4 regions of the Paenibacillus sp. sgz302191 genome follow, and region 4 is predicted to be linked to each of the others. Evidence: riboswitches for the same ligand, from Rfam matches in the RefSeq annotation. Region 4 holds a riboswitch; each other region holds the start of a gene.

Region 1 (5,211 bases), on a different contig from region 4:
CGCTCCCGCCATCGTGGACGGCCACATCTATATGCCGCTTCGCACCGTCATGGAGTCGCTCGGCGGGCAGGTCGCCTGGGACGCTGCGCTGTACCGCGCTTCCCTTACTTTTCCGTAACAGCCGCTCTGATCAGTGAATCCTGTTCATGCGGACAATTCTGTAAAAAAACTGGCCGCCGACTTGCTGCTCGACCTCCAGATACCCTTCCACATGGACGTAATCGCCTGTCATGTAGCCGATTGCGTCGGAAGTGTCGCTGTGAGCCAGAAAAAGCATGGCGGTCTTTTCATTGCTAACGACGAAACCCGTCTGCTCCTTGACCTGGAACTTGTCGGTAATCGTGCCGTGATGAGATCTTGCAATATGATGAAAGCGCCAGGCGCCGTCTTCCTTATTCAAAAAATAGAGCACCCGGTTCCGGACGCTGCCGCTGAATTCCCGGGTAACGCCGACTAGGCAGACGCCGCTGTTCAACATGAGAAATTCATCGATCTCGTAGTGCTTCAAACGCAGGCGCTGCAAGTTTTTATAGTGCAGATAGACTTCCATTTCGTCCACCGTGCTTTGATCGGCCGGGTCCTGCTTCGTGGCATAATACACTTCTCTAATAAAAGTATCCGTTTGGAGGTTCCGCGCGCCTTGAAAATTGTCGTATGTCTGAAAAAAACGACGGATCACGTCCATAATTTCCGGAGGGATCGCAGCGCTTATTTCCGCAGCATGATTATTGTTCATGATAACCGCTGTATTTTTTCTTAAAAACCACCGCTTCAAGACTGCTGTCAGCATGGAGATCGCCGTTCACCCGCTTCCTCTTTCTCCGAACATTTCTTCATTATAGGCGAAAAACGATAAAAATTCGATATAAATCGCAATTTTTCAACACAAAAAAGAAACATCCGTTTTCCGTGGCTTGCACAAAACAGATGTTTCTTTCATTTTTCAGACAGGCTAGCTTCTATATGATTCTCTTGGCGCCAACGTATCTCGCGCCCCAATACTTGCTCGACAAACTCTCGACGGCTACTCCTCTTGAAGAGGTGGATGAAATAAATTGATCATTCCCTAAATAAATACCGACATGATCGACAACACCGCGGCCAAAAAAGACCAAATCTCCCACCTTCAGATCGGATACCGGCGTTCCGGCATCGCTGTACATTTCGGCGGAAGTTCTCGGAAGATCGATTCCTTCCGCTTCAAACACATAACCGACAAGACCCGAGCAGTCAAATCCGCGCGGCGTCGTTCCGCCCCATTTGTACGGGACTCCCATGTAATTGCTCGCCGTCTGCACGATCAGATCGGTCATGGACGGCTGAGGCGGCGCAGGCGCAGGTGCGGGTGCGGGCGGTTCCGGCGGCGCCGTCCAGGCCGGCTTGTGGGGCTTGCCGTCCGCATTCACGATCGCGATCTGATTCGCATCGCTCCACTCGATCTTGGAACCGAACGTTTCCGTAATAAAACGAAGCGGTACGTATGTACTTCCCTGGATAAAAGCCGGGCTGCTCTCCAGGCTGATTTTCTTGCTGCCCACAAGCGCTTGCTGTTCGTCCGTCCTCAGTGAAACGACCTGATCCTTGGTCAACACCGAGACGGCGACCTCGCCTCCTTGCTTCGCCCATTTCACTTCATAGCCCAGTTTGTCGGTTACGGCCCTTAACGGCACTTGCAAATTCCCATTTTTGTCGATAAAAGGCTGCGCGTCCGTAAACTGCACGATGTCGTCGTTGACCTGGACTTTGACTGAAAGCGCTTGAGAAGCTTCCGCTTGGGCAGGCAGCAAAGCAGCGCCGGATACTGCTGCGCCGATAAAAGCGCATGAATAAACAAGACGTTTCAAAAAGATTGCCTCCCTGAGCCTCCGAGGTTAGTTGACGGGTTCGGGAAGAGGAATTCCCTTGACCGGTTCGGACATCCGAACCGATCTTTCACCCCAAATGAAGAAGTCCCCCGTACCGGAGCTTGTGCTGCTCCAAGATTCGGCATTTTTTTTTACTTTGATAGACTAGCATAGAATTCGGACAAATTTCAAATTTTGCGTCGCGGTAAAAATTCCCAAGGCCAAATCAGGCGTTTTGCCTGCTCCCAGCCTTAAGCCGGATCGCGCTCGACGCGGAGCGCAAACCTCATATGAGCGCCGGAAACTTGCGGCCGGTAGCGGTATACCACTTCAACGCGATTGTCAAAAACGTTGATTTCGGGCGCGGGCGCATCGGCCTCTACGCGGCAAGTCAGCCCAGGCATTGTCCACACATCGGGAGCTATGTCGGCGTCGTGAATATGCTTGCCCGCAATTTCGAAAAACAGCTCGATCTCCGCATTCGTCTGAAAATGAACGTCAACCGCGAGCCGGTCCTGCTCCGCTTCGGCATCGAACGCAATGCCTCTCAGATGCGTGTTCCAATGCTTGCCCGCTTCCCGGCGAATCAGCCTCATATAATACTTGTCTCCAGCGCCGGTTCGCCAGTGCATCGTCGCAGGATGCATTTGCCCGTTCGTGTTGCGGCTCCCGGTCATCCCGCCGATCATCAGATTGTCTTCGATCCAGGCCGTCGCCGTGCACAGATTCGAGTTAGCGCCGGGGCGATCCCGTTCGCACAGCTCTCTGAACTGCTTCCGGGCCAGCCGCCGGCCCTGGAACGCAGCCAGCGCCGGTTTAACGGCCGGCGGCACGTCGACCCCGACCAGAGCGATCATCGGGTCATGCTCGGATTCGCAATTGATCCCGGCGAGATACTCGTAGCCTTGGCCCAAAGCCAGATAAAGAAAGACGCCGATCGAGCTGTGGTCTCTCATTTCCATCTCATAGGCGCGCGAGAACGGCCCCGACAAATTTTCCAGATTCGGATTGTAAAATAAAGCGATGTTCGCCCACAGTCCTTGCTCGATCTCGCGGCCGATCCGCCGGAACGCATCCGTCTTGCTGTAGTTCCGCCAAAGCCCCAGCACGGTCAGATCGACGCCGTAATACGTCGTTGTATTGAACTCTGCGAACGACCCGAACTCCGCGAAAGCTTCAATGAACTTGCCCGCCTCCCGGTCGGCATGCCCGATCCAGTCCGCGATGCCGTACCGGTGTCCGAAATAGTGGCAGATGAACATATGCATAAGCTCGATGTTGGTGTTCATCGGGATGGCATCCGACAAACGCCGGTCGATGGACGCTTCCACCGCTTTGCGCATGCAGGAATCCATCCGGGTGACAAGCTCGGCGGGCAGGCTGTCCGCCCAATTTTCCAGGATGACGGCGAACGCACAGGCAATGAATTCCCGCCAGTTCGGATCATAGGTCGTCCAAACCGTCGGCAGCACGTCGTCTACAGCGGTTTGAAACGATTCTCTCGCCGCCGGATCGCCGAGCCGGTCGGATATTTTCCCGAACGTATCGGCCAAAAAGAAGGCGAAGCCCGGCGCAAAAGATTTCCAGGGAAAGCTGCCGGCCGGAGGGTGCGGCACCTGAGGGGCCGTGCGAAACGTGCCGTGATAGATTTCATCCGGACAATCGTACTGCATGTCCATCACCGTAGCGAGAACTTCGCAAGCTCTTGCCAAATCTCCCGGCGCGTTCCGGAGCAGCAGTCCTATCGCATAGTGCGCGCTCCCCCGCGTATAATGAAGCTGCTCATTGTCTTTATCCCGCAGCAGTTTCATTTCCTCATCATAGTACAGATCCATATCCGCCATGGCGTGATCGACCAGATAACGCTGTTCGTCCGTCATGCTTTCCATCATGTTTAAGCTCATACCGTCACATCTTCCCTTCATTCAGTCAGTTCCGGGTTGCAAATAAGGATACGGCCCCCAGCATGCCGGCCTCATTGCCGCAAAGCGCAGGCACGATGCGCGTCAGCCCCTGAAAATCGGCCGTTAAATAAGAGTCTACCTTGGCTGCGATCCGGTCGGTTAAAAACGTTTTTTGCGCGGAGACGCCCCCGCCCACAATAATCAGCCCGGGGTCCAGCACGTAGATGAGATCGGCAATGCCTTTGGCTACCTCGTCCATCCACCTGTCGACAGGCTCGGCCCATGCGGAATCTCCGCTTTTGACCCGTTCGAATATGGACTGGCCATTGACGCCGGCCGCCGCCGTTTCCTCCAGCTGCCTGTCAAGCACGCTCCTGACTAAGGCCGAAGTGGAAGCCCGCGTCTCATAGCTGCCGGTCTGCATACGGCTCATATGCATATAGCCGATTTCCGCAGCGCGGAAGTGCGAGCCTTTGTACAGCCTGGAGTCCAAGACGATAGCTCCGCCGATGCCCGTTCCGAGCGCGATGCAGAAAAACGTCCGCTCGCCTTTGCCGGCGCCCATCCAGGCCTCGCCCAGCGCAGCCGCATTGACATCGTTGATGACCTGCGTCTCCAGTCTCGTGCGCAACTCCAGCTCGCGCTTCAAGTTCACGCCCTTCAGGCACGGGATGTTCTCGATGCCCCCTACGATCGTGCCCGAGTCGTCGACAATGCCTGCCGTGCTAATGGCGATGCCGCTGATCGGGCCCTCTTTTTCGCGAAACCGGCGGACTTCGCTCGTCAGCTTTTCAATAAATGCCTCGCTGTCTTCCGACGCCTGTGTTGCCAAAGATCCGCCCGCCAGCACCTCGCCGGCTTCGTCGACGATCCCGTATTTCACGCTCGTTCCGCCGATATCGAAAGCGATGTAACGTTTCTTCCGCTTTTCCGCTGGCAGCGAACCGGTCTGCTGCCGTTTGAAGCCGTAGGCGACAAATACCAGCATAACAGCTCCGAGCAGCGAGCTCAACGCGCAGACCAGATTCATGGCGGAAGGGCCGCCCTTTTCCAGCAAAAAGCCGTTCAGCATATTGCCCGCGATGCCCGCAAGCCCTACGAACACCATATTGAATACGCTTTGTCCGGTGGCCTGCATCTCTTTATGCACAATCCGCGAGACGTACTCGACGGCGGCAACGTAAAAAAGGCCGAACGACAGCCCCTGCAGCACTTGCACGGCGACCATCACGCTTGGAATCGGGAACATATACTGGATGATCCAGCGCACCATATAGGCCAGCGTCGCCAGCAGCATCGTTTTTTCATTGCCCAGCCGCTTGATAACGAAAGAGGCGGCGAACATCGACGGCACATTGGAAAATGCGGCGATCATCAGCGCGACTCCCGAGAGAGCGTACGAACCGCCTACCATCTGGAACACGACGACAAAATACGTATTGAACGCCGTCAACGTCTGATTG
Region 2 (5,211 bases), on a different contig from region 4:
ATGATCACACCGCTTTGCTTGTTGATAGCGACGACACTGCAGCCGTATTTGGCCCGGGGGTCCAGATCCTTGATCGTTTTGCCGCACAGGCGCTTGGGCACCGACAGCTCGACGATCGTGTAATCTTTGGACAGCTCGATGTAATCCAAAAGATTGGGTGATACGAGCTGGTGCGCCACGCGGATGCCCATATCCCGCTCCGGATAAATGACGCGGTCCACGCCGATTTTATTCAGCACTTTGCCGTGCAGCTCGGACAGCGCCTTGGCGACGACCATTTTGACGCCCAAATCTTTCAGCACAATAGCGGTTAAAATGCTGGCCTGAATATCGTCGCCGATCGCGACGACCGCACAGTCAAAGTTGCGCACGCCGAGCGACTTCAGCACTTCCTCGTCCGTGGCATCCGCCACGACCGCATGCGTCAGCTCGGAGCTCATCTCGTCGACCGCTTCTTCGTCCTTGTCGATGCCGAGCACCTCATAGCCCAGCTTGATCAGCTCCTTCGACAAGCTGGATCCGAATCGGCCCAGACCGATTACCGCGTATTGATTTTTTTTCATCTCCAGTATCCCCTAACCAATCGTAATTTTACCCTCAGGGTATCTATATAATTCTTTTTCCTGTTTCGGCTGCAGCGCGTAAGCGAGCGTTATAGGACCGAGCCGGCCGGCGAACATCGTCAGGCTGAGCATAATTTTGCCGAAAACGGTCAGCGACGGCGTAAGCCCCATAGTCAAGCCGACAGTACCGAAGGCGGACGTCACTTCGAACAATATTTTCAAAAACTGCACGGACTCCGTCGTCGATAACAGCATGGACACGAATATGACGAGAAAGAGCGCGATCATCGTGAGCGTAATCGCTTTGAGAATGCGGTCCTTCGCCAGACGGAAACGGAAAATGACGATATCTTCCTTGCCTCGGATCATCGTGATGATGGCGGCAATGAGAATGGTGAACGTCGTCGTTTTGATCCCGCCCCCCGTCGAGCCGGGAGAAGCCCCAATAAACATGAGAATCACCATGAAAAATTGCGACGCCTGACGCATGGCGCCGATGTCCACCGTATTCGCGCCGGCCGTCCGGGGCGTGACGGATTGGAAAAACGAAGCCAACATTTTTCCGCCGAAATTCAGCGGTCCTAACGTCTTGGTGTTCGTGTATTCGAATATAAATATCACTAGCGCGCCGAAAACGATCAGAAATCCCGTCATGGCAAGCACGACTTTGGAATGCAGGGAAAGTTTCTTCGTTTTGTGATATTCCATCAAATCGGACAAGACGATGAAGCCGAGACCTCCGAGCACGATCAGCGCCATCGCGACGACGTTCACCGTGAAATCGTTGACGTATCCGGTCAGCGAGACGAAAGGAGCATCGGCGGTGCCGAACAGGTCGAATCCGGCATTGTTGAACATCGAAACCGCATGCCAGATGCCGAAGTACAGCGCCTTCGAAAATTCCATGTCGAACGACCAACGGATCGTGAACAAAATCGCCGCTATCGCTTCGATGCTTAATGAATAAATAAGTACTTTGCGGATCAGCCGCACAATCCCTTCCATACTGCCCTGGTTGAACGCCTCCTGCAGCAGCAATCTTTCCTTCAGCGTAATTTTTTTGCGCAGCACGAAGGCGAACAGCGTGGCCATCGTCATGAAGCCGAGACCGCCGATCTGGATCAGGCTGACGATGACGACTTGTCCGAACACGGTAAATGCCGACCCGGTATCGACCACGACGAGGCCGGTTACGCAGGTCGCCGATGTGGCCGTAAACAGCGCATCGATAAAAGGCAGCGGCCGGCCGCTCGTCGAGGCAAAAGGAAGCGTCAGCAGCCCCGCTCCGATCAAAATAATGGCGGCGAATCCAAGGACCAGAATTTGCGGAGGCGTAAGCTGCCAAATGCTTATTTTTTTCATAAATCCCCCTGTTGTCATCAATTGAACACGCAAAAAAAGACACTGGAAATCCAATGCCTTATTCGGAAATGGTTCCTGACGTAAAGCCTACGAGGTTAGCTGACGGATTCGGGTGCGCGCAGTCACCCTATTTGTCCGGTTTTTTGACGCCGGAGACAAAATTCACCCCAAATTACATGGTTCCCCCGTTTTCAACAAGAAATTCGGCTTTTTATTCAATTGATATGAATTATATATCTGATTTATTGTTCCGCACAAAGTTGTTTTCAGCGGATTTGCGGGGGTTTTCGCAGCATTCCATCGTGTCTGGCAAGCAGGAGAGGGCGTTACGATTCGAAATCGCGAATTTGCCCCGGTTTACGTTTTATTTTGCATGAATTGGTTTTCCTTAACATCTGTGATACTTTTAATTTAGCGTATTTGCGAACCAACATTATCCAAGGAGATATTTTATCCCATGATGCGAATGAAATTGAACCGAACTTTGCTGATCCTCGCGTGCATCGGCGTGGCCTTGTATATGGGGGTCAATATGCTTGCGGGATATCAAACGGAAGAAGCGGCCCCGGCGGAAAGTCCGGCCGTTACGAAGCAGCAGGCGGCCGACGCGGCCGGGCAGTTTTTGCAAAGCCGCTACGGCATCGGCCAGCCGCGTACTTTCGTCGTATACCAGTCCGAAAAGTCGAGAAGCGGATACTTGCAGAAAGAACACCTTTTGCACGAGTATGAGCTGAAATACGGGGACCGCTTCCCGCTCGATTTCTATCAGGTCAGCGCCGTCGATCCCGGCAGCAAGCGCAAATTCGAAGTTGACGTCAACTACAAAAGCTTGCAAATCGTCGGCTGGCGCGAGACGCTCACCGGTACCGCCGCAGCGATCGGCAGGCAAAAAGCGGACCAGCTGGCCAAGGAGGAGATGAGCCGGCAGGGCTTTAATCCCGACGATTTCAGTCTCGCCCTGGAGCCGAAGAAAGAGGCCGGCGCGAACACGTACGTTTACGAAAAGAAAGCGGAAGCCATCGGCGGTTCCAAGCTGCGCTTGCGGATCGATTTTGACGATAACGCTTTGGTCGGCTATGCCGTGCAATTCAGCATCCCAGAGGACCATCAGACATGGCTTGACTCGCAGGATCAATCCGCCTCGTTCATGACCTGGATCAGCATGGGCTTTACGTTCCTGATGTCCGTTGCGGCCATCGTATATGCCATCAGGCACCGCAAGCAGATGGATTTTCGCAAGGGCCTGCTGCTCACTGTTATTTTTACGACGATTTACATCGCCAACAACATCAATATGTATCCGGCTTTCAAAACGATGTCCGGCGATATCGCAGACAACGGAACCGCCACATTGGCCGGCTCGCTGTTCATGAACGTCGTCACGCTGCTGCTCGGTCTATCGGTCTACATCTCGCTTGCTTCCGGCAGCCGGTGGTGGGAGTCGAACGGGTGGAAGCCTTGGCCGGCTTGGCGGGAATCGCGCTTCGGATCGGAAGTGTTTCACGGAATGGGCCGGGGCTATTTGCTCGCCCTGTTCATCCTTGGGGTCCAGCAAGTTCTGTTCTATGCGGGCGAGGTCCGCTTCGACGTATGGGCCGTGAACGATCCGGGGGATTCCGTATTGAATATGCTGGAGCCCAAATTGTTTCCGCTGATGGCGTGGGCCGCCGCAATATCGGAAGAAGCCGCTTACCGGCTGCTCGGCATCCTGCTGTTCAAAAAGCTGTTCCGCTCGAACTTCATCGCCGTTCTGCTGCCGAGCATCATTTGGGCCGCGAGCCATACGCAATACCCGATCTATCCGGTGTATACCCGCCTGATCGAGGTAACCGTCATCGGCATCATTCTCGGCTATGTGTTCCTAAAATACGGCTTCATCACTGCCGTATTCGCCCATGCCTGCATGGACAGCATCCTGATGGGTCTGTCGCTGTTCTCGCTGGACCAGGCGGGCGATGCTGCCGCAGGTATCTTCTACATCCTGCTGCCGGCCCTCGCCGCGCTGCTGCTGGCATGGTGGCACCGGCGGCGCCTCGCGCCAAGCCCGGGGTAGAGCCAGCGCATGGCTGGCGGTGCGCGGGGATAGCCCCCGTGCGGCGCTGAGAGCCTGCGGACGCTCGCCAGGGTCAGCGTTCGTCGGGCTGCGCGCGGCGCGCCTCCGAACGGCCACTAGGGTCTGCGCTCGTTAGGCAGCCCGTGGCGCTGATAACCTTCGAACGCTCGCTGGGCACTCGCGGCGCTGAGAGCCTTCGAACGCCCACTAGGGTCCGCGCTCGTTGGGCAGCCCGTGGTGCTGATAACCTCCGAACGCTCGCTGGGCACTCGCGGCGCTGAGAGCCTTCGAAAGCCCACTAGGGTCTGCGCTCGTTGGGCAGCCCGTGGCGCTGATAAACTCCGAACGCTCGCTGGGCACTCGCGGCGCTGAGAGCCTTCGAACGCCCACTAGGGTCCGCGCTCGTTGGGCAGCCCGTGGTGCTGATATACTGCAATAATCAAATTGAAGATAAAATGACGGGGTAGAGGAACCAATGGGCGCAGCCGCTCTACCCTAAGTCACGCCTCTCCTACACGGGATGGGGCACATGGCAGCTTGACAGACAAAAACCTGCAAAAGTGCAGGTTTTTTCCTTAAAAATGGTTCATTTTCGCGAAAAGCCTGCAATTGTGCAGGAATTTTCGATGAAATTAGGTCTGAGCCCATGTTCGCTGCGAAAAGCCTGCACATTTGCAGGAATTTTTCGTGGACAGCGGATCAACCGTGCAAAAACTGTACTTTTGCAGGTTTTTTCGCGCAACTAGGCAGATGATGGACCGGGTCTGGCGTGTGGGCTTCTCAGGAGCCAGCAAATCTGCAGGTTGTTCCGCTCAAACCCTGGGCTCAGGCCATACTAGACAGGAATTCCTGCACAATCGCAGGCTTTTCCGCCAAATAGGCCAATTCCATTGAAAAAACCTCCCATTTTACACGAAAATAGAACGCAGGAAACTTGGTACCGGCGTCCACAACGTTATAGGAGTTTGCGCAGGTTTTCGGCAGGCTCCGGACAACACTTTTCCGCCGTCATGCAGCGCAGCCCCCGATAGGAGCTGCGCGAGGTGCACACCTTTCACGTAAACCGACAAAAAAGCGGGGCCCCCTTACTCCTGGGGAGCCGCCGCCTCATTTTCGCCTTGCAAAGCTTTCATAATTTCGTTTGCCAGCTTTTCACCGATACCCAGAGGCTTGAAGTCTTCGACTTTGGCCTCTTTTATTTTGCGTACCGAGCCAAAATGCTTGAGCAGCGCC
Region 3 (5,211 bases), on a different contig from region 4:
CCTGCTGAATAATGTTACACTTGTACCTCTGCGCTTCATAAGCGAAACGTTTGGCGCAAATGTGAAGTGGGAGGAGAAGAAGCGCGGCATTACGATACAGGACAAGGAACAAACTATCGAGCTTGTGATCGATGACGCATGGTCGCAGGTGAACGGAACGCGCTCCAAATTGGAGCAGCCTGCCGTTATTGTCAACGAAACGGCGATGGTTCCTTTGCGATTCGTAGCCGAAAGCTTGCATCTGACCGTCAGTTACGACGAAACTGTTAAGCAGATTCAAGTAACTTCGAACGAGCGGAAAGCGGAAGCCGAACAGGCCGAAGCGCCTGCCAAGCAGCGTTTGGAGCATGTAACCGTAGATCATCTAACGGCTGGCCGGCGATATCCAAAATCTTTCGATAAGCTGAAATTAGCCCCTCTCTCGACCAAGAGCGTGGCGGCGGCCAAAAATAATCAGGTTTATATCCTTGAAAATGACACGGTTACAGGATCAGGACTCGTCATCAAGAAATACGATCCGAATGCTTCAGAGAAGCTTTCTCTGGTAACTACGATTAACGAGAAGTTCAACTTTGAGTATACCGTTAAAAATGACAAAATTCGGTTTATTTACTCGTCGTTCGTTCCCGAGAGATTGATTTACAATGACGCGACCGGCGCTTTGTACGTGCTCGGCGAGAGCACAACGGAGGACCCGCGTTTGCGAACGGTCGTGTATTCCATTTTGCCGGAAGTGAAAATGATTACATATCAGTTTGAAACGCCCGGCTTTTTCAACATCGAGGATAATTTTTTTGCTTCTCTTGACGAGCAAACGTATTATTACGGGGACCCGCACACGCGGTCGGTCTATTCGGCAAAAAAAGGCGAGAAGATGGCTCTGTTCGCCGATTCCGGCACCGAGGGCGTAACCCGAATGATCTCCACGGTAAAAGACGGCGTCACGTATGTGTTTGACAAAAACGGAAAAACGATATTCAAACTTACGGACAATGGGCTGAAAAAAGCAGCCGCAGTATCTGTCGACACGGATTCGATAACCAGGCTGTCAGCCTCCAATGGATACTTCTATGTCCTGGATAAAAACTCGCTCATTCATCGAATCGATCCGAATGGCGAAATATCCGTTTACGCCGATCTTCAAGGCGTTACACACAACAGGGGGATCTTCAATATCCCGGAGACGCAGATACAGCAGTCGGACCCGTTGACGTTGGACCGAAACCGTATATTGATGTCTGCGGACAGCAATGGCAATATTTTTCTTATCGACGATGACATTTTAAAACGCATCAACATTTATCCGTGAGAATGCCCCGCCACGGCACAATCGCTGCTTGGTGGTAAAACAAACCTCTAAACGCGGCCGCTCATCATTGAATGGCCTCGATAGAGGTTTTCTCATTGACATAAAACTTTACTTGAGTTAATTTATAAATATAAGTTCACAAATGGATGACAATAAGTACGCAGAGAAGGTGAAGGATATGAGAGCGGGAAACCGGCAATCGGTACGCCATAGCAAAAGCAAAATGCCGCTGAGGGAGATTAAAAAAGCCCGCGCGAAGCTGGCTGTTTTTCAGGCCAGTCTTGAATTGATCGGCGAAAATACGTTTCGCGCCGTGTACGTCGACGATATTTGCCGGCGGGCGGAAATATCGAAGGTGACGTTTTTTAAGTTTTTCCCGCAAAAAGAAGACGTACTCATTTATTTCATGCTCGTTTGGCTGACGCGGCGGCTTGTGGAGCTTCGGGAAGAGCAGAAGCGGGGGATGGCCGCGATCCGCCATATTTTCGGCAAGGTGGCCGAGGACGCGAAGAAACAGCCGGGGCTGATGCTCAGCCTGATCGGGTTTCTTGCGGAGCAGAAAATGCACCCTTGCATGCCCGATTTGAACGAAGCGGAATTGCATCTGCTGTTTCCCGGCAAGGAGGAGCTGGCCGCTTCCGTCGACCCGAATCTCGACAAACGCTTCCGGCAGTTTGTCGAGGAGGCCAAACAAGACGGCGGCATTGACGCTGAGCGGGATACCGAAAACTTGGTAGCGATGCTGGTCACGCTGTTTTACGGCGCTTATTTAACCGCTCATATGTTCAAAGCTTCGGATTACATGGCTTTTTACGACATGCATTTACAATTCATCGGAAAGTAGGGTGTTTTCTATGGCAAAAGTCGTTCCGGGCCGGTATACGGCCCAAATGGGGGATTCATTCGTCGTATTTATTATCGGAATGCGTGTCAACAAGCTCTGGGCCGTCCATAAATGGTGGCCTGTTATGAGCGCGATGCCCAAAATGCTGAAAGAATTGTACAGCCATCCCGAGCTCGGATTTTTGCACTCCGAATATTTGTTAAGCTGGCGCGGAGTGACGCTGATCCAGTACTGGAAGTCGTTCGATGATCTGGAGAAATACGCGCGCGGCGGCGTGCACTTGAAAGCGTGGCAGGCATTCAACCGGAGCGTTGGCACGGACGGGACGGTCGGCATTTTTCATGAGACGTATCTCATGAAGGAGGGGCAGTATGAATGCGTGTACGGCAATATGCCGCGCATGGGGCTCGGGGCTGCAGGCGAACATGTGCCGGCTACGGGAAAAAGGGAGACCGCCCGCAGAAGAACGGGCGGAACCAACGATCCCGCCGTACCGACTCCGCCGAATCCCGCGGTATAATCTGAAGCGAACTGCGGGACAATAGCAGCGAACAGCAAAACAACCGTTTCCGGAGGGTTCGGAAACGGTTGTCGTATGAATCAATATTAATTGGCGATAAATTCTTGAACCCATTCGTTGTTGTAAAAGGCTACGCCAATTTTCGTGTAGTTAGGGCTTAAGATGTTTTGGCGATGACCTTCGCTGTTCATCCAGGCAGTCATAACTTCTTGCGGAGTTTGCTGCCCCATGGCAATATTTTCGCCGGCATACGTGTACTGGATTCCGTATTTGGTCATCATATCGAACGGAGATCCGTAAGTTGGCGAAGTGTGATCGAAGTAATGGTTGTTGTACATGTCTTTCGCTTTATCAAGCGCCATAGCAGCCAAACTGGAGTCGCTTGTAAGCGGGCTCAAGCCTGCTTTGGCCCGTTCCTGATTGACCAGGGTGACGACTTGATCGGCATACGCGGAGCTCGAAGTGTCCGTAGTCGTGCCTGTTGTCGTTCCTGTATCAGTGCCTGTGGAAGGCTGTGTCGTTGTTCCCGTATCAGTGCCCGTAGAAGGTTGTGTCGTCGTACCTGTGCCACTGCCTGTGTCAGTACCCGTAGAAGGCGTATCCGTCGGAGTTGTGCCGGTGGAAGGCGTTCCGGTATTCGAGTCTGAGCCATGATGTCTTACGTGATGATGGTAAGAACCCGATGGCATATTGTAATTGCCGGGAGATTTAAACAGGCCGGCCCAGTTGCTCGGATCAAACAATTGCGGATATTGCTGAAGCAAGCTGTCCAGGGAAGTTCCTTGAGAATTTCCTTGCTGGAGTCCTTGCTGAAGTAATTGCTGAATGTTTTGCTGAAGCCCTTGCGGGAGCCCCTGCAGGTTGCCGATGACTTGGCCGTTCACAGTGTAAGTAGCTGCGGATGCCGCTCCGGAACTTACGATCATGCCTAATACCAGCGCACCTGTGATAGCTGTTTTCTTGAAACGCATTAAAACCATCCTCTCCTTTTTTGGCCTACGAGGTTAGCTGACGGATTCGGGTCAAAGAGAAATCACCCTGCCATTTTGCAATGGCTTCACCCCAAATAAAGAGGTTCCCCCGTGCATCTTTCGATGCTTTGGCCGTTTTGTTTGCTCAGCAAGAACAGCAGTTTCCCGCGTCCTTCTGTGGGTTTCATTCTAGCATAGAAAACTAGGGGGGATCACCCCTCAAATGTTTCCATTGATAGAAACAGGCAGCCGCAACAAAAAAAGCCCGGCCGTCAGGTTTCCCTGATCTGGCCGCGCTTGGCGTCGTTTCGGTTGGTATGTACGCTGTTCGCTTATCGGCGTCTTGCTGCCGCGAACCGGCTTTTTATCAATTCCAAAGCTTTCGTGCTTTCTTCCTTTTGCTCTCTTAGCAAATCTTGAAAGCTCTTGTTGGGAGAAACAAAAAGCAGCGCGTCTTTGGGCTGCTCGCCTACGGCTACCGACACTTTTCCGTTAATGGATACATATACAGTTGTCATGGCTGCATCCCTCCGATCATTTTCCGGGCAAATTCAAAAACCATAGGGTTCTGGTTCATTATAGCATATAATACGTCATCTCGAAAAGTGACAAACTTCCGCGCATCCCAACCGGAATCGGCCCGAAAGTGGCAGGTCATGACCCGGTCCTGGCATTTTACCGTTAAGTAGAGCGTTTGCTTGGCTTCATTGAAAAAAAGCTGCTCCGGATTGTCCCTTTTCGCCGTAATCGATACGTACGATTTTTCATTATTCAGCAGAAAAAAAGGTTCGCTAGTCGTATTCCCGACTTCCAGCAGCAAATTCATCCGCCCGTTGTCGCGCGTATATATCGTAACGGCCGAGCAATCATGAAAGGCGCCGATGTCCTCGGACATATAGTTTCCATAATGGCGCTTTACCATTCTGCCTTTGAGCTTGCTCATAAAATCGGCGAAAAAGAGCGCCATCCGATCTTTCGGTAAATGTTGAAAAAGCGGAATATTGCGCTCGATGAATTGAGCGAACTCTTCATGCAGTTGAATTTGTTTCGTATACGTTTCGAACGTAGCTTCAAGCGGAAGCAGCAGAACGCCTCTGCGCATCAGGTCGCTGAAATAGTCTTTCCAGTCGATAGAGACGCCCAGTGAGAGCTCTTCCGTATAAATCCCTTTTTTGACCAAATCATCGATGAAAAACCACACGTACGGATCGATGTGGGAAGGTACTTGAGTATGGCTTTTTAATGCGGCTGTAATGTCCGCGGCTTTAGGATAAGCCCCGGTTTCTTCGGCATGCCTGTTCGTAATTTCTTCGATAATGCCTTTCATAGTGCTGAAAAACAGGCGCTTGACGCCGGTTTCTACAAAGACAAGCACGGTCTTATTCAAACGGGTTGCCTGTATGTACTCCAGATGGGTAATCGTCCGGTCGTATTTGGGGTAGAACGTGCCCCCTTTATCTTTAATAAATAAAAGAAAAACTTCCGACTCTTCGACTTTTTTGAGGCATTTGCTAATAGGATCCTGATGCGAGTCCCACGGGCCAAAATTTCGTTCGTACATAAGAGG
Region 4 (5,211 bases):
TAGTTATCCGAGCGGTGTGGCGGTGGACAGCGAGCGGAATGTGTATGTGGCCGATTACGATAATCATCGCATCCAGAAGCTGACGGTTTCCACAGGAATATGGAGCGAGTGGAAGAAGAGCGGAGGCGGTTCGGGTGACGGTCTTGGAGAGTTTGAGAATCCGACCGACGTTGCTGTAGACAGCAATGGGAATGTATACGTGGCCGATCGTGATAACCACCGTATCCAGAAGCTTACGGCATCCACGGGAGCATGGAGAGAGTGGAAGAAGAGCGGAGGCGGCAAAGGAAGCGGCCGTGGGGAATTTGATTATCCGAGCGGAGTGGCGGTAGATCGCAGCGGGAATGTGTACGTGGCGGATACGAATAACAGTCGTATTCAGAAGCTGGATGCAGTCACGGGAGTATGGAGCGAGTGGAAAAAGAGCGGAGGGGGCGCGGGAAGCGGCCTCGGAGAATTTTATGGACCTTCCGGCATCGAGGTGGACGGCAGCGGAAATGTGTATGTAGCGGATACCAATAACCACCGTATCCAGAAGCTGACGGCAGCTACAGGAGTATGGAGTGAGTGGAAGAAGAGCGGCGGCGGTTCGGGGAAAGGCCTTGGAGAATTTGACGAGCCTTACAGCGTGGCGGTAGATGCCGGCGGGAATGTATACGTTGCTGACATGAGCAACAATCGCATCCAGAAGCTGGACGTTTCCACGGGGGTGTGGAGAGAATGGAAGAAGAGCGGAGGCGGAGAGGGAAGCGGCCTTGGGGAATTTATTAGTCCAAGCGGTGTAGCGATAGATAGCGGAAACACTGTATATGTCGCTGATTTCGGCAACCACCGTATCCAGAAATTATCTGAGATAACTACCCCTCCGGACGTACCGACCGATGTAAAATCGGAGGTGGCGGAAGGCCAATCGCAAGCAAAGGTCAGTTTTACGGCCCCGCTCAACGATGGAGGCAGCCTCATAACCGGCTATACGGTAACTTCAAGTCCGGGAGGATTGACGTGGACGGGTACAAGCAGCCCAATCACGGTTACGGGCTTAACGTATGGGACGGCATATACGTTTACGGTTGTAGCGACGAATAGCGCAGGAAACTCCGGCCCTTCGGCCGCATCGAACAGCGTGACACCGACAGCGCCGGGAGTGCCTGCTGCGGTACCTGACGCCCCGACGGGCGTAACCGCCGTTGCAGCCAACGGCGGAGCGAAGGTAAGCTTCAATGCGCCATCCAGCAATGGAGGCAGTGAGATCGTCGGCTACACCGTGACCTCGATTCCGGGAGGACTGACTGCAACCGGAACCGGCAGCCCAATCACAGTTACGGGCTTAACGTATGGCACGACCTATACGTTTACTGTGGCGGCGATTAACAGCGTTGGCAGCAGCCCTGTTTCTGCCGTTTCTAATACCGTAAGACTGGAGATCCCTTCCGACGGCGACAGTGGTGGAAGTACGCCGCCACAGTCGATGCCTTCGACTACATCGCAACCTGATAAAACGGGCGTTACCGTTCTCATTAACGGCAAATCGGTGAATGTTGGGACGGCCAAGGTGACGAGCGTAAATTCACAGACGGTAACAACCATCAGCATTGACCGGGACAAGCTGGGGGATCTATTGGCGAAGGAAGGGCGATTCGCTGTGGTGACGATGCTGGCGGATGCCAAATCCGATGTCGTGCGCGGAGAGCTTGACGGACAGATGATCAGCAAAATGGAACTGCAGCAAGCGGTATTGGAAATAAAAACAGATAAAGCGACCTATAACTTACCGGCCGGGCAGATCGACATCCAATCGATTTCGAATCAGTTGGGCAAATCGGCAGCCTTGGAGGATATCAAGATTCAAATCGAAATTGCTGTGTCAAAAACGCCGGCGCAAGGGGTTCTGAAAGAATCCGGGGAAGGGAAAATTTCGGTCGTTGTCCCGCCGCTTGATTTTACGGTAAGAGCTTTTTATAAGGACAAGACGATCGAAGTCAACGGGTTCAAAGCTTATGTTGAACGTACAATAGCGATTCCGGATGGCGTTGATCCTGACAAAATCACAACTGGTGTCGTGGTTGAAACGGATGGAACGCTGCGCCATGTGCCGACCAAGATCGTGCGGCTGGACGGCAAGCTTTATGCCAAGATAAACAGCATGACGAATAGTGCCTATTCCGTCGTATGGCATCCGGTTGAGTTTAAGGATGCGGAGGCGCACTGGGCCAAAGAAGCGATAAACGATATGGGATCGCGTATGATCATCAATGGCGTCGGCAAAGGCTTCTTCAATCCCGATCAAGATATTACACGAGTGGAGTTTGCGGCAATTTTGATTCGCGGATTAGGAGTGCAGCCAAAAGCAGGGGCACTGTCTTTCTCTGACGTTAATTCGAAAGATTGGTATGCCGGCGCGGTTGGAACGGCCTTCGCGTACAACCTGATTAGTGGTTTTGAAGACGGCACCTTCCGCCCGAATGATAAGATTACACGCGAACAAGCGATGGTGATCATGGCCAGAGCAATGGCTATTACAGGGCTCAAAGCGAAGTCTTCCGCAAATGCAGGACAGCTATTGAACTCCTTCACCGACGCGGGTACGATATCGAATTGGGCGAAGAACGGGATTTCCGACTGCTTGGCATCCGGGATCTTTTCCGGACGAAACGGCGCCGTGCTGGATCCTGGAGCCTTCATATCAAGAGCGGAGGTTTCCGTTATTGTTCAAAGACTTCTGCGAAAGTCCGATCTGATTTAATGCGGAATCCCGCTGCGTCATTGACTCTCCGGCGGTGTTTGTGTAAGATAAAAATACGCTTAATTTCCGGTTTAACGAATCGGAAAGCGGGGGAACCAATCTTTTTGGGGCGAATCATGATGTTTATGTAGGGAACCATCTTTCCCGAGCCCGGCAGCTAACCTCGTCAGCAGTAGGTGGGTCATAGTTGCATTGTGTTATATTTGCATTTGCTGACCCGTTTATTCGGGTCTTTTTGCGTTCAATTGGACCCGACGTATAGTTTTCGGCCCGGAGGCATCGACATGTCCTCTTGCCGGCTATAAGACGGGTCATTTTTATTTTGCAGCTTTGATCCGCGGAAGGAGGAGATAGATAGCCGTCTTGGATTCGTTGAAAGCCAACATTCTGTCTTTTCAAGGAGGATGAAATATGCCGCAACCGAAATATATTACCGATATTGATAAAATCCTGGAGATTCCCGAACGCGATCGAACAAGGTTGAAGCAAATAACGGAAAAATTCGTGTTTCGCGTAAACGATTATTACTTGAAACTGATAGATTGGAACAACCCGGAAGATCCGATCAAGAAATTGATCGTTCCCAATGACGGGGAGCTGTCCGAATATGGAAGGTGGGACGCGTCGGATGAGGACACGAATTACGTCGTTCCCGGCTGCCAGCATAAATACAGGACGACGGCCCTTTTGATCGTATCCGAGGTTTGCGGCGCTTACTGCCGCTATTGTTTCCGCAAGCGGTTGTTCCGCAACGATGTCAGCGAGGCGATGTCGAACGTCGACCCGGGGCTGGCCTATATCGCCCGGCACAAGGAGATCAACAATGTGCTGCTGACGGGAGGGGACAGTTTGATCCTTTCCACGGCAAGGCTGAACGGCATCTTCGAACGGTTGAGAGCGATCGACCATGTGAAGATCATTCGGCTCGGCTCGAAAATTCCCGTGTTCAATCCGATGCGGATCTACGAAGACGAGAAGCTGCTGGAGTCCATCCGGAAGCATTCCGACTCGGAGCGCCGCATCTACGTGATGGCGCATATCAATCATCCGCGCGAAATTACGGCGGAAGCGAAGAGGGGCTTCGAAGCGCTCCATCAAGCGGGAGCGATTGTCGTGAACCAAACGCCTGTTCTAAAAGGGATCAATGATCGGCCCGAGGTGCTTGCGGAGCTGCTGGATAAGCTTTCGTGGGCGGGTGTCACGCCTTATTATTTTTTCATTAACCGGCCCGTCGCCGGCAATAAAGATTTCGTACTGCCGCTGGAACGCGTGTACCGGATCGTGGAAGAGGCGAAGGCCCTCACGTCCGGCCTGGGCAAGCGTGTCCGCCTATCGATGAGTCACACTTCCGGCAAAATCGAAATTTTGGCCATCGAGAATGGGAAGGCTTATTTGAAATACCATCAATCCCGGGACGACCAGTACGGAAAATTTATGGCGCTCGACTGCCCTGAGCATGCGGCCTGGTTCGATGATTTGCCCGGAAATGAGCAGTTCTGGAACAAGCCGAAAAAGAAAAACGACAACATTGTCTCCGCCAACGAATTGCTAAGCCGCTAACCGTTTTCTCATGCGCCGCCGCTAACCGTACCTGTACCCGGGAGGGGGCCGCGCCTCCGTCTCGGGACGTAGGGAAAATCGTTCCAGGGGTGCTGGCGGAGCAAGCCGATTTATTCTAGAATGAAGTAAATATTGATTTTATGGAATAGCGGAGGTAAACGGTGGATAAGAAGACGCTGCTTGGAGCACTTCTCGTCTTGGCGGGAATTTTCTTCTTCTTTACGAGTCAGGGAAATGCGATGGATCCTGGGATGGTGTTCGCCTATTTTTGGCCAAGTTTGTTTGTCATTCCTTTGGGGCTCCTGTTTCATTGGATGTATTTCTATGCGACTCGGCGGCGTGGGGCCGGATTGTTGATTCCGGGAGGGATTCTCCTTGTGGCCGGAGGCGTATGCCAGATTTCCATGCTGTTCGACATCTGGGAGTATACGTGGCCGGGATTCCCGCTGGCGGTAGCGTTCGGGCTGCTGGAGTTTTACTGGTTCGGCGGCAAAAACAGATGGATCCTCCTTCCCGTCTTTATTCTGGGAAGCGTTTCGGTGATCTTTTTCGCCATCTTCACGCTTGGGAGTATCATCAGCCTGAACATTATGGGGCAGTCTTCGCTGGCGATCGGGTTGATTGTCGTAGGGTTGATCGTTATGTTGACCAAGAAACAAGGGTACGACGCATAAGTGCTTTTGCCGGCAGGCCGCTTCCAATCGGGAGCGGCTTTTTTGCCGTCGCGTTCGAGCGGTTTTCGGCGAGCCTGGCATGCTCTTGCCGGAGGGTGACCAGGCGGCGGGAGGTGGCTGGGGCGGAGCTGAGGCTGCTTGATAGCATGCACCGCGCAGCTCCCGGCGCGCGTTGATGCGCTGCTTGATGGCGGTCGGTTGATCATATTTGTTGTGATATTTGTGTTACATATA

What was found. Region 4 has a riboswitch for cyclic di-AMP ahead of AC3G2T_RS15335 (KamA family radical SAM protein). Riboswitches for the same ligand answer to the same signal wherever they lie in the genome.
Region 1: linked by a shared signal. The riboswitch ahead of AC3G2T_RS35785 (C40 family peptidase) and the one ahead of AC3G2T_RS15335 (KamA family radical SAM protein) in region 4 are both predicted to bind cyclic di-AMP.
Region 2: linked by a shared signal. The riboswitch ahead of AC3G2T_RS08790 (TrkH family potassium uptake protein) and the one ahead of AC3G2T_RS15335 (KamA family radical SAM protein) in region 4 are both predicted to bind cyclic di-AMP.
Region 3: linked by a shared signal. The riboswitch ahead of AC3G2T_RS30325 (CAP domain-containing protein) and the one ahead of AC3G2T_RS15335 (KamA family radical SAM protein) in region 4 are both predicted to bind cyclic di-AMP.

The regions. Positions count from the first base shown of each region.
Region 1 is NZ_JBYLHY010000046.1:1,919-7,129, forward strand. Features, by position in the region: gene AC3G2T_RS35775 (phosphodiester glycosidase family protein) at 1-118, shown strand, start outside; gene AC3G2T_RS35780 (hypothetical protein) at 131-790, opposite strand; gene AC3G2T_RS35785 (C40 family peptidase) at 960-1,844, opposite strand; cyclic di-AMP (ydaO/yuaA leader) riboswitch at 1,849-1,999, opposite strand; gene AC3G2T_RS35790 (hypothetical protein) at 2,096-3,748, opposite strand; gene AC3G2T_RS35795 (ROK family protein) at 3,774-5,211, opposite strand, start outside.
Region 2 is NZ_JBYLHY010000005.1:52,685-57,895, forward strand. Features, by position in the region: gene AC3G2T_RS08785 (potassium channel family protein) at 1-563, opposite strand, end outside; gene AC3G2T_RS08790 (TrkH family potassium uptake protein) at 576-1,925, opposite strand; cyclic di-AMP (ydaO/yuaA leader) riboswitch at 1,995-2,144, opposite strand; gene AC3G2T_RS08795 (CPBP family intramembrane glutamic endopeptidase) at 2,383-3,978, shown strand; gene uvrC (excinuclease ABC subunit UvrC) at 5,064-5,211, opposite strand, start outside.
Region 3 is NZ_JBYLHY010000029.1:10,659-15,869, forward strand. Features, by position in the region: gene AC3G2T_RS30310 (copper amine oxidase N-terminal domain-containing protein) at 1-1,309, shown strand, start outside; gene AC3G2T_RS30315 (TetR/AcrR family transcriptional regulator) at 1,488-2,153, shown strand; gene AC3G2T_RS30320 (DUF4188 domain-containing protein) at 2,164-2,673, shown strand; gene AC3G2T_RS30325 (CAP domain-containing protein) at 2,760-3,644, opposite strand; cyclic di-AMP (ydaO/yuaA leader) riboswitch at 3,652-3,788, opposite strand; gene AC3G2T_RS30330 (hypothetical protein) at 3,977-4,162, opposite strand; gene AC3G2T_RS30335 (DUF4062 domain-containing protein) at 4,159-5,211, opposite strand, start outside.
Region 4 is NZ_JBYLHY010000009.1:126,836-132,046, forward strand. Features, by position in the region: gene AC3G2T_RS15330 (S-layer homology domain-containing protein) at 1-2,743, shown strand, start outside; cyclic di-AMP (ydaO/yuaA leader) riboswitch at 2,790-2,929, shown strand; gene AC3G2T_RS15335 (KamA family radical SAM protein) at 3,155-4,303, shown strand; gene AC3G2T_RS15340 (hypothetical protein) at 4,465-4,977, shown strand.